Regions from separate parts of the Streptomyces sp. NBC_00096 genome, predicted to be linked through region 2. Evidence: riboswitches for the same ligand, from Rfam matches in the RefSeq annotation. Region 2 holds a riboswitch; the other holds the start of a gene.

Region 1 (7,094 bases), 2.2 Mb from region 2:
CTCTCCTCGGTGAACCGCCGCACCTCCCCGACGGACTGCCCCCGGAACACCCCCACGGTGAGCACCCCGTCCGGCACCCCGGCCACCAGCTCCCGCGCGGTGACGGCGTCGACGGTCCGGGGACTCCCGGGCGCGAACACGAACCCGACGGCATCCGCCCCGGCGGCCACGGCGGCCCCGACGTCGCGCGCGGTCCTGAGCCCGCAGATCTTGATGAACACGTCGCTCACGTCAGTCATGCCAGCAGTCAACCAAACCCCCACCGATCCGCAGAGCCGCGTCCCACAACCCGGGCAGGCAATCCCCCTCGCCACCAGCCTGGGACTAGGCACACACCCCTCGCCGCACGGGTACCGCTCCCCTACGACGGTCTCCTTCGGTCAGCCCCCGCACGTCCCGGAGCCGTTCGGCTTCGCCGTCGACAACACCGGCTTCTAGAACGACCGAGGGCGGCACCCCAGTGGGGTGCCGCCCTCGGTCGTGCCCGGAAGTCAACCTTCCGGGTGCTCCCCCGCGTGTAAGTCCCCGGAAGCACGGAGCGGAAGAGGGCAGCGAGGGGGGACGGGGGATGGGTGACGTGAAGGGCCGGATGCGGCAGTGGTGGCGGCAGTCCGCGGGGCGGGTCGCGGCCGCCGCGGGGGTGCCGCCGCTGGCCGCCTGCGGGGCGCTCGCGGCCGGGCGGGCGGGCACCGGGTACCTGGGTGGCGGGTGGGTGGTCCTCTTCGGGGCCGTCCTGCCCCTGGCGGGGCTCCTCGTCCACGCCGCCCTGGCAGGGCGCCGGGGCGAGGTCCTCGCCGCCTGGGCCGCGCTGCCCGCGGCCGTCGGCGTGTTCCTCGCCCTGACGGCGGCGGACGACCTGGTGCTGCGGGAGCGGGGGGTCGAGGTCACCTGCGTGGTCAAGGAGGTGACCTCCCGGGTCGAGAAGGACTCCTACTTCACCCCCGACGGACAGCACCTCACCACCACCGTCAAGTACGACCACCTGCTCGCCTGCCCGCCGGACGGCCCGACCGGGCTGACCGGGGAGGAGAAGCTCGCGAAGGCCGGCGACGAACTGCGGCTGGTCTACGACCCGCGGGGCAGGCTGGAGCCGCGGGATCCGGCGGAGCTCCACGCCGTGGGACTGCGCTCAGCGGCCCTCGGCGCGGTCGGGCTGGCGGTGGCGATGGGGGTGCTCGGCACCCTCGCCGGGGCCGCCGAGCGGCGCTCCCGGCTGAGGGGTCGGTGACGGGAAGGGAAGCCGCACGACGCGGTGAACGCCCGAGGGCGGCACCCCCGGTGGGGGTACCGCCCTCGGAACGTGAAGAGAACAGCCGATCAACCCTCAGGTCGATCAGAAGTCCATGTCACCGCCCGGCATGCCGCCGCCGGCAGCAGCGCCGGCCTTCTCGGGCTTGTCGGCGATGACGGCCTCGGTGGTGAGGAAGAGGGCCGCGATCGACGCCGCGTTCTGCAGGGCAGAGCGGGTGACCTTCGCCGGGTCGATGATGCCCGACGCGATCATGTCGACGTACTCGCCGGTCGCGGCGTTCAGGCCCCAACCGATCTGCAGGTTGCGGACCTTCTCCACGACGACGCCACCCTCGAGACCACCGTTGACGGCGATCTGCTTGAGCGGGGCCTCCAGCGCGAGCTTGACGGCGTTGGCGCCGGTCGCCTCGTCGCCGGTGAGCTCGAGCTTCTCGAAGACCGAGGAGGCCTGCAGCAGGGCCACGCCGCCACCGGCGACGATGCCCTCTTCGACAGCCGCCTTCGCGTTGCGAACGGCGTCCTCGATGCGGTGCTTGCGCTCCTTGAGCTCGACCTCGGTCGCGGCGCCGGCCTTGATGACGGCCACGCCGCCGGCCAGCTTCGCGAGGCGCTCCTGGAGCTTCTCGCGGTCGTAGTCCGAGTCGGAGTTCTCGATCTCGGCGCGGATCTGGTTGACGCGACCGGCGACCTGGTCGCTGTCACCGGAGCCGTCGACGATGGTGGTCTCGTCCTTGGTGATGACGACCTTGCGGGCGCGGCCGAGCAGGTCGAGACCGGCGTTCTCCAGCTTGAGGCCGACCTCCTCGGAGATGACCGTGCCGCCCGTGAGGATGGCGATGTCACCGAGCATGGCCTTGCGGCGGTCGCCGAAGCCCGGGGCCTTGACGGCGACGGACTTGAAGGTGCCGCGGATCTTGTTGACGACCAGGGTCGACAGGGCCTCGCCCTCGACGTCCTCGGCGATGATCAGCAGCGGCTTGCCGGACTGCATGACCTTCTCGAGGAGCGGCAGCAGGTCCTTGACCGAGCCGATCTTCGAGTTGACGATCAGGATGTACGGGTCGTCGAGGGACGACTCCATGCGCTCCATGTCGGTGGCGAAGTACGCCGAGATGTAGCCCTTGTCGAAGCGCATGCCCTCGGTGAGCTCGAGCTCCAGGCCGAAGGTCTGCGACTCCTCGACCGTGATGACGCCTTCCTTGCCGACCTTGTCCATGGCCTCGGCGATGAGCTCGCCGATCTGGGTGTCGGCGGCGGAGATGGAGGCCGTCGAAGCGATCTGCTCCTTGGTCTCGACATCCTTGGCCTGCGCCAGCAGGGCGGCGGAGACGGCCTCGACGGCCTTCTCGATACCGCGCTTGAGGGCCATCGGGTTCGCACCGGCGGCCACGTTGCGCAGGCCCTCGCGGACGAGCGCCTGGGCGAGAACGGTGGCGGTGGTCGTACCGTCGCCGGCGACGTCGTCCGTCTTCTTGGCGACTTCCTTGACCAGCTCGGCGCCGATCTTCTCGTACGGGTCCTCGAGCTCGATCTCCTTGGCGATGGACACACCATCGTTGGTGATCGTGGGGGCGCCCCACTTCTTCTCAAGGACGACGTTGCGACCCTTGGGGCCAAGGGTGACCTTGACGGCGTCGGCGAGCTGGTTCATCCCACGCTCGAGGCCGCGGCGGGCCTCCTCGTCGAACGCAATGATCTTGGCCATCTGAAGTGGTCCTCCCGGACAGCGGTGGATTGCTCCCGGACCGCGCCCGCGCCCGCGACGGACGGCCTGCGTGCCCGGCGGTTCCTTCCCACCGGACCCTGCGGGCCTCACCGACCCGGTCCTCGTTTAGTAGCACTCTCACCAGGAGAGTGCTAACGCCAATGATTAGCACTCGACCCCTCCGAGTGCAAGCGGCTTCGGACAACCCGGGATGAACACCCAGACGCCGCAAGGGCCCCGAGGCCGCCACGCACGAGGGGCCCGCATCCCGTGTCCAGGATGTGGGCCCCTCGTACATGTGCCGTTGTGCCGCCGTGCGCGGCCGCCGTGCGAGGGCCGCGTACGTGTCGGAGGTCGATCGCGGTCGGACTAGCCGGCGGCGAGCTTGACCATGTCCGCCTGCGGACCCTTCTGGCCCTGCGAGATCTCGAACTCGACCCGCTGACCCTCTTCAAGGGTGCGGTACCCGTCCATCTGGATGGCGCTGTAGTGGACGAACACATCCGCACCACCGTCGACCGCGATGAAGCCGTAGCCCTTCTCCGCGTTGAACCACTTGACGGTGCCCTGAGCCATGCCTAACTCCCCTATTACTGGCCCTTGCGCAGGACCGCACTTCGCGGTCCCGGGTCAGAACTTGCGCCGGAACGCCTCGACCGGGGCTGAATGTATCCGCACCGCTGCTGTCTGCAACAGGTCATTCCGACGAGAATTCTGGACACGCCAAAAGATTGAAATAGGGTGAAAATCAGGAATATTCCTGGGCAACTCGGGCCGGACAAACCACGCCAACGCCCCATAGCGCACTTGCATGTTGACTCAATGTCAACCCTCTCGCGGCCCGCTCATATGCGGCGGGCAAGAACAGCGGAGGGGACTTCCCCAACCTTACCGCGCCCAATCAAGCAGAATTGCCCCCTCCGGTTATTACCGGAGGGGGCAATTCAGCGTTCTGGGCGGAGCGGGCCCGTCGTCAGCAGCCGCCCGCGACGGCCGGAATGATCGAGATGCCCGCGCCGTCCGGGGTGGACGTCTGCAGCCCGCCCTCGAAGCGCACGTCGTCGTCGTTGACGTAGACGTTCACGAAGCGGCGCAGCTTGCCCTGGTCGTCCAGGACGCGCGCGGCGATGCCCGGGTGGCTCTTCTCCAGGGACTCGATGACCTCGGCGAGGGTCGCGCCCTCGGCGGGGACCTCGGCCTTGCCACCGGTGTAGGTGCGCAGGATGGTGGGGATGCGGACGTTGACGCTCATGGCGCTACTGCCTTTCCGGGGTGCAGGGAGGGAGATCAGGCCAGGTTGGCGGCGCGGAACGCGTCCAGGCTCGGGCGGATGGTGGCGGTCTGGCCGCTGTCGGCGGCCACCGCCTCCAGGGTCTTGAGGCCGTCACCGGTGTTCAGGATCACGGTGGTCAGCGAGGGGTCGAGCTGACCGTTCTCGACCAGCTTCTTCGTCACGCCGACGGTCACGCCGCCCGCGGTCTCGGCGAAGATGCCCTCGGTCTGCGCGAGGATCTTGATGGCCTCGACGACCTGCTCGTCGTTGACGTCCTCGACGAAGCCGCCGGTGCGGCGCGCGATGTCCAGGACGTACGGGCCGTCCGCCGGGTTGCCGATGGCCAGCGACTTGGCGATGGTGTTCGGCTTCTGCGGGCGGACCACCTCGTGACCGGCCTTGAAGGCGGTCGAGACGGGCGAGCAGCCCTCGGCCTGGGCACCGAAGATCTTGTACGGCTTGTCCTCGACGAGGCCGAGCTTGATCAGCTCCTGCAGACCCTTGTCGATCTTCGTCAGCTGCGAGCCGGACGCGATCGGGATGACGATCTGGTCGGGCAGCTGCCAGCCGAGCTGCTCGCAGATCTCGTACGCCAGGGTCTTGGAACCCTCGCCGTAGTACGGGCGCAGGTTGACGTTGACGAAGCCCCAGCCCTCGCCCAGCGGGTCACCGATGAGCTCGGAGCAGAAGCGGTTGACGTCGTCGTAGTTGCCCTCGATGCCGACCAGGTCGCCACCGTAGACACCGGCCATGACGACCTTGCCCTGCTCCAGGTCGTGCGGGATGAAGACGCAGGAGCGGAAGCCGGCGCGGGCGGCCGCGGCGCCGACGGCGCCGGCCAGGTTGCCGGTGGAGGAGCAGGAGAGGGTGGTGAAGCCGAAGGCGCGGGCGGCCTCGACGGCGATGGCCACGACGCGGTCCTTGAAGGAGTGCGTCGGGTTGCCGGAGTCGTCCTTGACGTACAGCTTGCCGGTGAAGCCGAGCTCCTTGGCCAGGTTGGCCGCGTCCACGAGCTTGGTGAAGCCCGGGTTCAGGCTCGGCTTGGAGGCCACGTCCGCCGGGACGGGCAGCAGCGGCGCGTAGCGCCAGATGTTGTTCGGGCCGGCCTCGATCGCGGCGCGCAGGGCTTCGGGGTCACCGAGCGGCAGCTCGTAGGCGACTTCGAGAGGTCCGAAACATTCGGCGCAGGCGAAGATCGGGCCGAGCTCGAAGCGGGTACCGCACTCACGACAGGAAAGGCCGGTGGCGGGACCGAGATCGACAGAAGTGCCCGAAGCAGCGGATTCGGCAGAGGTTGAGACAGTCTGTGCAGCCATGATGGCGAGGCCCTTTCTCCTCATCTTCCCCATGGCGCACTTCGCCATGAGACGGAATTGGCACCTTCCCTAGCCGGGGACCTCGCTGACGTCGCTGGTGTGCGCGATCGCGAGAACCGACTGGAGGGTTGCCGGGGCTTCAACGGGCCGTGTCCCTCTGCCCCTCTGGATGAGCGGTATGGCACCGGGCAACACGCTCTGTGGCGCGCCCGGGCGTTTGTACGCGGGCCCCCGGCATGCGGCGGACCTTTGCGTTGTTCAAGACTGTAACCGAAGCCCCGGGTGGTTGAGACAGCCGTCCGAACCGCGAGATGGATCACATTTCGGCCGAAACCGCAGGTGGTCCACGGATCGACAGAGGAGTTCCGAAGGTGCTGGAAGAGGTGGAGCGCTGGCTGGCAGACCGCTCCTGGTCCGCCGCCGACCGACCGCTCGACCAGTTGCTTTCCGCCAAAAGGGCAGCCGGTACGACGGTCAGCGTGGTGTTGCCCGCGCTGAACGAGGAGGCCACCGTCGGGGAGATCGTCGAGGTGATCCGGCGCGATCTGATCGAGGGGCCCCCGCTCCCCCTGGTCGACGAACTGGTGGTGATCGACTCGGGCTCCACCGACCGCACCGCCGAGGTCGCGGCCAAGGCGGGCGCCCGGGTGGTGCACCGCGACGAGATCCTGCCGCGCATCCCCGCCGTGCCCGGCAAGGGCGAAGTGCTGTGGCGCTCGCTGCTGGCCACCTCCGGTGACGTCGTCTGCTTCGTCGACGCCGACCTGCGGGACTTCTCCGCCTCCTTCGTCTCCGGGATCGTCGGCCCGCTGCTGACCGATCCGCAGGTGCAGTTCGTCAAGGCGATGTACGACCGCCCCCTGGGGGACACCCCCGGCCAGGGCGGCCGGGTCACGGAGCTGGTGGCCCGCCCGCTGCTCAACCTCCACTGGCCCCGGCTGGCGGGCTTCGTCCAGCCGCTGGGCGGCGAGTACGCCGTACGCCGCGAGCTGCTGGAGCGGCTGCCCTTCCCCGTGGGCTACGGCGTCGAGCTGGGCCTGCTGGTGGACGCGCTGCACACGGTCGGGCTGGACGCGCTGGCCCAGGTGGACGTGGGCGTACGGCTGCACCGGCACCAGGACGGCCAGGCGCTGGGGCGGATGGCCGCGGCGATCTACCGCACGGCGCTGCTGCGGCTCTCGCGGGGGCACCTCGTGCGCCCCGAGCTGACGCAGTTCGAGCGCGGTCCGGAGGGGTTCGTGGCGCACACCCACGCCGTGGACACCGTGGAGCGGCCGCCGATGCGGGACATCGAGGAGTACGCGAGCCGCCGCGTGGCGTGACGGCCGGGGTCGGCGCAGTGGTCTTCGTCTCGGTCCGCCGGACACGCAGGAGCTGACGTTTGACCGGGCGCGGGGCGGGCTAGGTTCGCCGCATGGCTTCCCAGGTGCTCGTCGCCGCGAACCGCGGCCCGCTCTCGTACGCCCTCGCCGCGGACGGCACGCTCAGTGCCCGCCGCGGCGGGGGCGGTCTCGTTTCCGGCCTCTCCGCCGCCCTCGCGGAACAACCG
Region 2 (7,094 bases):
CTCGCCATCGAGGAGGGCAAGAAGCTCTACGCCGTCGGCTGCGCAAGCTGCCACGGAACCGGCGGTCAGGGTTCCTCTGACGGCCCCAGCCTGGTAGGCGTCGGCTCCGCTGCCGTCGACTTCCAGGTGAGCACGGGCCGCATGCCCGCCCAGCAGCCCGGCGCCCAGGTGCCGAAGAAGCCCGTCATCTACAAGCAGGCGCAGACCGACCAGCTGGCCGCGTACATCGCGTCCCTCGGTGCCGGTCCGATCACGCCGACCGAGAAGAACTACGACCCGGCGGGCGCCGACATCGCCAAGGGTGGTGAGCTGTTCCGCAACAACTGCGCGCAGTGCCACAACTTCACCGGCGAGGGCGGCGCGCTGACGAACGGCAAGTACGCTCCGAACCTCGAGGGCGTCGAGCCGAAGCACATCTACGAGGCCATGCTCACCGGCCCGCAGAACATGCCCTCCTTCCCGGACAGCACCATGCCGGAGAAGCAGAAGAAGGACATCATCGCGTACCTCCAGAACGTGAACGGCGAGAAGTCGACCAGCCCCGGTGGCCTCAAGCTCGGTGGCCTCGGCCCCGTCTCCGAGGGCCTGTTCGGCTGGATCTTCGGACTGGGTGCGCTGATCGCTGTCGCCGTCTGGGTCGCGGCCCACACCGCTAAGGCCAAGAAGTCATGAGTAGCCAAGACATTCCCGAAGAGAAGCACCTGCCGAGCGAGCAGGGCGACGCGCACCACGGTGGCGTAGCGGTTGCGGACGACCCGTTCGCGGACCCGGGCCTCCCGGTTCACAAGCCGCGCATCCAGGACATCGACGAGCGGGCCGCGAAGCGGTCCGAGCGCACGGTGGCCATGCTGTTCACCCTGTCGATGCTGGCCACGATCGGGTTCATCACCTCGTTCGTGACCCTGCCCGTCGACAAGATCGTTTTCATCTTCCCCATCGGGAAGGTGAGCGCTCTGAACTTCGCCCTGGGCATGACCCTCGGCGCGGCCCTCTTCTGCATCGGCGCGGGCGCGGTCCACTGGGCCCGCACCCTGATGTCCGACGTCGAGGTCGCCGCCGAGCGTCACGAGATCGCGGCCCCGGCCGAGGTCAAGGCGCAGGTCATGTCGGACTTCGCGGACGGTGCGCGCGAGTCGGCCATCGGCCGCCGCCCGCTCATCCGCAACACGATGTTCGGTGCGCTGGCGCTGCTGCCGCTCTCCGCCGTCGTGATCCTGCGCGACCTGGGCCCGCTGCCCGAGGACAAGCTGCGCAAGACGGTCTGGGCCAAGGGCAAGCTGCTCATCAACACGAACACCAACGAGCCGCTGCGTCCCGAGGACGTCGTCGTCGGTTCGCTGACCTTCGCCTCGCCGGAAGGCCTGGAGGAGGACGCGCACGACTTCCAGACCCAGATCGCCAAGGCCGCCCTGATGATCGTCCGCATTCAGCCGGAGGACATCAAGGACAAGCGGGAGCTGGAGTGGTCCCACGAGGGCATCGTGGCCTACTCCAAGATCTGCACCCACGTCGGCTGCCCGATCAGCCTGTACGAGCAGCAGTCGCACCACGTGCTCTGCCCGTGCCACCAGTCCACCTTCGACCTCTCCGACGGCGCCCGAGTCATCTTCGGCCCGGCTGGTCACGCGCTCCCGCAGCTGCGGATCGGCGTGAATGACGAAGGTTTCCTCGAGGCGCTCGGCGACTTCGAAGAGCCCGTCGGTCCTGCATTCTGGGAGCGCGGATGAGCACGTCCACTGCCACTAAAGAGCGCAAGGCCCCGGCCGGCGAGCGTGTAGCCGACTGGGCCGACGGCCGGCTGGGCATCTACAGCCTGGCCAAGTCGAACATGCGCAAGATCTTCCCGGACCACTGGTCCTTCATGCTCGGTGAGATCTGCCTCTACAGCTTCATCATCCTCATCCTCACGGGTGTGTACCTGACGCTGTTCTTCCACCCGAGCATGAACGAGGTCGTGTACCACGGCTCGTACGTGCCCATGCAGGGTGTCCAGATGTCCGAGGCGTTCAAGTCGACCCTCGACATCAGCTTCGACGTCCGCGGCGGTCTGCTCATCCGGCAGATCCACCACTGGTCGGCGCTGATCTTCGTCGCGGCGATGCTCGTGCACATGATGCGCGTCTTCTTCACGGGCGCGTTCCGCAAGCCGCGCGAGGTCAACTGGATCTTCGGCTTCCTGCTGCTGGTCCTCGGCATGTTCACCGGTTTCACCGGTTACTCCCTGCCGGACGACCTGCTCTCGGGCACCGGTGTCCGCTTCATGGAGGGCGCCGTCCTGTCCATGCCGGTCGTCGGCACGTACATGTCGTTCTTCCTCTTCGGCGGCGAGTTCCCCGGCGGCGACTTCGTGTCCCGGTTCTACTCGATCCACATCCTGCTGCTGCCGGGCATCATGATGGGCCTGCTGGTGGCCCACCTGATCCTGGTGTTCTTCCACAAGCACACCCAGTTCGCGGGCCCCGGCAAGACCGAGAAGAACGTCGTCGGCATGCCGCTGCTCCCGGTCTACATGGCCAAGGCCGGAGGCTTCTTCTTCCTGGTCTTCGGTGTCATCGCGGCCGTCGCGGCGATCGCCTCGATCAACCCGATCTGGGCGCTCGGCCCGTACCGCCCGGACCACGTGTCCACCGGTGCGCAGCCCGACTGGTACATGGGCTTCTCCGAGGGTCTGATCCGTGCCATGCCCGGCTGGGAGATCAACCTGTGGGGCCACACCCTCGTCCTGGGCGTGTTCATCCCGCTGATGATCTTCCCGCTGATCCTGGTCGCGATCGCGGTCTACCCGTTCGTCGAGTCCTGGGTCACCGGGGACAAGCGCGAGCACCACATCCTGGACCGCCCGCGCAACGTCCCGACCCGTACGGCCTTCGGCGTGGCCTGGCTGGCGTGGTACGTCATCCTGCTGATCGCCGGTGGAAACGACATGTTCGCGCAGTACTTCCACCTGTCGATCAACTCGATCACCTGGTTCGCCCGCGTCGCGTTCTTCGTCGGTCCGGTCGTCGCCTTCATCATCACCAAGCGCATCTGCCTCGGCCTCCAGCGCAGGGACCGGGACAAGGTGCTGCACGGTCGCGAGACCGGCATCATCAAGCGCCTGCCGCACGGTGAGTTCGTCGAGGTCCACGAGCCGCTCTCGCAGGGCAAGCTGCACACGCTCACCTCGTACGAGCAGTACCAGCCCGCCGAGATCGGCGCGACGGTCGACGAGAACGGTGTCGAGCGCAAGGTGAAGGCGCTGGAGAAGCTCCGCGTGAAGCTCAGCAAGGGCTACTACGGGGAGAACAACCAGATCCCGAAGCCCTCGGTCGAGGAGTACAAGGAGATCCAGAGCGGCCACGGCCACCACTGATCTCCCGCGTCACGGCTTCACACGTTTCACACGCTTGAGGGACTGATTTCGGTCAGTCCTGGTGTTGCCACGGCGAGAGCCCCGTCCAGTGTCTGGACGGGGCTCTTTGCCGTCTCCGGGGCTGGATAGGCTGAAGCCCTTCCCATTCGACGTGGGCCCCGGCATCGGACGGCCGACCAGCAGCAGGAGCGGACCATGAACGTTGTGACCCCGGCAGGCGGCGACAGCGTGGCGGCCCGTGGCTGGCCGGGCGTGCTGGACGCCCTGCTGACCGGCCGGGACCTCAGCGCCGACGACACGGCCTGGGCGATGGACCGGATCATGCGGGGCGAGGCCACCGACGCCCAGATCGCCGGCTTCGCGGTCGCGCTGCGGGCCAAGGGCGAGACGGTCGCGGAGATCAACGGTCTGGTGCGGGCCATGTACGAACACGCCAACCTGATCGAGGTGCCGGGCCGGACGGTGGACATCGTCGGCACCGGGGGCGACGGCGCCAAGACCGTCAACATCTCGACCATGTCGGCGGTCGTGGTGGCCGGTACGGGCGCCAAGGTGGTCAAGCACGGAAACCGGGCCGCGTCCTCCGCCAGCGGCTCCTCGGACGTCCTGGAGAAGCTCGGCGTCAACCTGGACCTCACCCCCGCACGGGTCGCGCAGGTCGCCGAGGAAGCCGGGATCACCTTCTGCTTCGCGGTCAGGTTCCACCCGGCGCTGCGGCACGTGGCGGCGGCCCGCAAGGAACTGGGCATCCGGACCACCTTCAACTTCCTCGGCCCGCTCACCAACCCGGCGAAGGTACGGGCCCAGGCCACCGGCGTGGCCGACGCCCGGATGGCCCCGATCGTCGCGGGCGTGCTGGCGGAGCGCGGTTCCTCGGCGCTGGTCTTCCGCGGTGACGACGGCCTGGACGAGCTCACCACCACGGCGACCTCCAAGGTCTGGTGGGTCCGGGACGGCAAGGTCGCCGAGCAGACCTTCGACCCGCGCGACATCGGCATCCCCCTGGTGGACGTCTCCGAGCTCGGCGGCGCGGACGCCTCGTACAACGCGGACGTGGCGCGCCGCCTGCTGGCCGGCGAGACCGGCCCGGTCCGTGACGCCGTACTGCTGAACTCCGCGGCGGCCCTGGTGGCGCTGGATCCGGGTACGGGGTCGCTGGAGGAGCAGCTGGCGGCGGGGGTCGTGCGGGCTGCGGAGTCGATCGACTCGGGCGCCGCCCGGGCGGCGCTGGCGCGGTGGGTGGCGGCCAGCAACGCCTGACGGTCGGATCAGGCCAAGATCCCGGTCCGGAATGTGGACCGGGGTCTTGCGCCCGGAGGATCTTGTGGCAGGATGCTCCTCAGGTCACGAGTGACAGCGTTTTGGCCCCGGCTTGCTGTCCGGCAACCCTCCTTCCGTGGCGGGGTGCCCCGGGTGATGACCAGGTCGTAGGCAGTGAGGCCTACGGCAAGCGCGGATCCCTCGACACCAGGGGTCCTGGTCTCTCGAGGAGCGTTTTCCGTGAGCAAGCGAATGCGATAGGGCGACTCGCCCCTTCTTCACCCCTCGGAACAGGGTCATTTCCGCGTACCCGCACATCTGCGGACGCCATCCCTTCCTCCGGGGCAATTCCCGTACCCCGAACGGCCGCAGCGCCGTGTCCGCGTACGGGCTCGTCGAAGCCATTCAGACCGCCTGCCGGGAGATACCGCCATGTCCGCAACCCTGAACGCCGCCGCCTCCACCGCTTCCGCCGACGTCACCGTCGACCCCGCCTGTGCCGAGCCGCTGCCGGTCCTCGGCCGTGACGTCACCGTCCCGCTCGTCACCGGCGGCGAAGTCACCTACGCCGCCCTCGACTACGCGGCCAGCGCCCCCGCCCTGCAGCGCGTCTGGGACGACGTGGCCGCGTACGCCCCGTACTACGGCAGCGTGCACCGCGGCGCCGGCTACCTCTCGCAGCTCTCCACCGACCTCTTCGAGCAGAGCCGCGTCACCGTCGCCGAGTTCCTCGACTGCCGCCCCTCCGACCAGGTGATCTTCACCCGGTCCACCACCGACTCCCTCAACCTGCTCGCCGCCGTGGTGCCGGCCGACTGCCAGGTGTTCGTCTTCGAGACCGAGCACCACGCCTCGCTGCTGCCGTGGAAGGACGCGCAGGTCACCTACCTCAACGCGCCCCGCACCCCGGCCCAGGCCGTCGAGACCCTGGAGCGGGCGCTCGCCGGCCGCGACCCCTACGGTCCGGCGCTGGTCTGCGTCACCGGCGCCTCGAACGTCACCGGTGAACTGTGGCCCGTCAAGGAGCTCGCCGCCGCCGCGCACGCCCACGGCGCACGGATCGTGCTGGACGCCGCCCAGCTGGCCCCGCACCACCCCGTCTCCGTGCAGGAGCTGGACGTGGACTGGGTCGCCTTCTCCGGCCACAAGCTCTACGCGCCCTTCGGCTCGGGCGTCCTCGCCGGCCGCTCGGACTGGCTCCAGGAGGCCGAGCCGTACCTCGCCGGCGGCGGCGCCTCCCGCAAGGTGGCCAGGCGCGAGGACGGCGGCGTGGACGTCGAGTGGCACACCACGGCCGCCCGCCACGAGGCCGGCTCCCCGAACGTCATCGGCGTCTACTCCATCGCCTCCGCCTGCAAGGCGCTGAACGAGGCCGGGTTCGAAAGCCTCGTCGCCCGCGAGCGGCAGCTCATCGCCAAGGTCCGGGACGGTCTGGCCGACGTCCCGGCCGTGCGGATCCTCTCCCTCTTCGGTGACGACGCCCCGCGCGTCGGCGTCATCTCCTTCGTGGTGGACGGCTGGAACAGCTCCCACTTCGCCGCCGCGCTCTCCGCCGAGTACGGCATCGGCGTCCGCGACGGCCTGTTCTGCGCCCACCCGCTGGTCCGCACCCTCCTGGGCAGCGAGCCGCAGGCCCAGGGCGAATGCGGAGCCCCGGAGGCGGCCCCGGGCGAGCGGTCCCTCAACGCCATCCGCGTCAGCTTCGGCGCGGGCACCCCCGACGAGCACGTCGAGCGCTTCGTCCGCGCCGTCAAGGAGCTCGTCTCGGACGGCGCGAAGTGGCAGTACCGCACCGAAGAGGGCCGCTGCGTCCCGGCCGTCTGACAGGCTGCGGGGCATGACCCACTGGGACCCGATGCCCACCATTCGGGCCTGCGCCGTCGGCGAGCCGCTACCGGGCAACGCGCAGTGGGTACCGGCGTACAGCCCACCGTGGGGTGCCTGGCCGGATGCGTGGGCCGACCGCGACTGGCGCAACGCGCCGGGGCCGTTCCACGGCGCCGGGACCGACACCTGTTGGGTGGGGCGGGAGGTCGCGTCGGCCCATGCGCTCTACAACGACGAGGGCTTCGACGAGTTCGTCCACCGGCGACCTCGGGGACTACCTGCGCGGGTACCCGTTCCGACTCCAGGAGGGCCGCCCCGCCCGGCCGGGCGGGGCGTTGCCCGCCCTCTGAACCGCTACGCGTCGAGGCCGATGGCGAACGCCGCTTCCAGGTCGTGCTGGGAGTAGGTGCGGAACGCCACGTGCGTGTCCGTGGCCTCGACGCCCGGGATCTTGCTGATGCGGCCGGGGATGATGTCCGCAAGGTCCTCGTGGCGGGACACCCGGACCAGCGCGATGAGGTCGTACGTACCCGTGACGGAGTAGACCTCGCTGACGCTTTCGAGTGCCGCGATGGCCTCGGCGATCTCGGGGATCCGGTCCACGCTGGTCTTGATGAGCACGATCGCGGTGATCACGGTTGGCTGTCTCCCTCGC

Evidence for each region. A riboswitch is a leader RNA that binds a small molecule or an ion and turns the genes downstream of it on or off. The one in region 2 is predicted to bind S-adenosylmethionine.
Region 1: another riboswitch for S-adenosylmethionine. It lies ahead of thrC (threonine synthase); the one in region 2 lies ahead of OG904_RS22620 (aminotransferase class V-fold PLP-dependent enzyme).

What each region holds. Positions count from the first base shown of each region.
Region 1 is NZ_CP108221.1:2,953,558-2,960,651, forward strand. It holds gene OG904_RS12740 (phosphoribosylanthranilate isomerase) at 1-239, opposite strand, end outside; gene OG904_RS12745 (hypothetical protein) at 569-1,228, shown strand; gene groL (chaperonin GroEL) at 1,334-2,956, opposite strand; gene OG904_RS12755 (cold-shock protein) at 3,326-3,532, opposite strand; gene OG904_RS12760 (MoaD/ThiS family protein) at 3,930-4,208, opposite strand; gene thrC (threonine synthase) at 4,244-5,545, opposite strand; SAM riboswitch class I at 5,563-5,721, opposite strand; gene OG904_RS12770 (glucosyl-3-phosphoglycerate synthase) at 5,917-6,867, shown strand; gene OG904_RS12775 (trehalose-6-phosphate synthase) at 6,960-7,094, shown strand, end outside.
Region 2 is NZ_CP108221.1:5,125,837-5,132,930, forward strand. It holds gene OG904_RS22600 (c-type cytochrome) at 1-672, shown strand, start outside; gene OG904_RS22605 (Rieske 2Fe-2S domain-containing protein) at 669-1,727, shown strand; gene OG904_RS22610 (cytochrome bc complex cytochrome b subunit) at 1,724-3,352, shown strand; gene trpD (anthranilate phosphoribosyltransferase) at 3,548-4,612, shown strand; SAM riboswitch class IV at 4,695-4,811, shown strand; gene OG904_RS22620 (aminotransferase class V-fold PLP-dependent enzyme) at 5,045-6,436, shown strand; gene OG904_RS22625 (Lrp/AsnC family transcriptional regulator) at 6,794-7,075, opposite strand; gene OG904_RS22630 (rhomboid family intramembrane serine protease) at 7,072-7,094, opposite strand, start outside.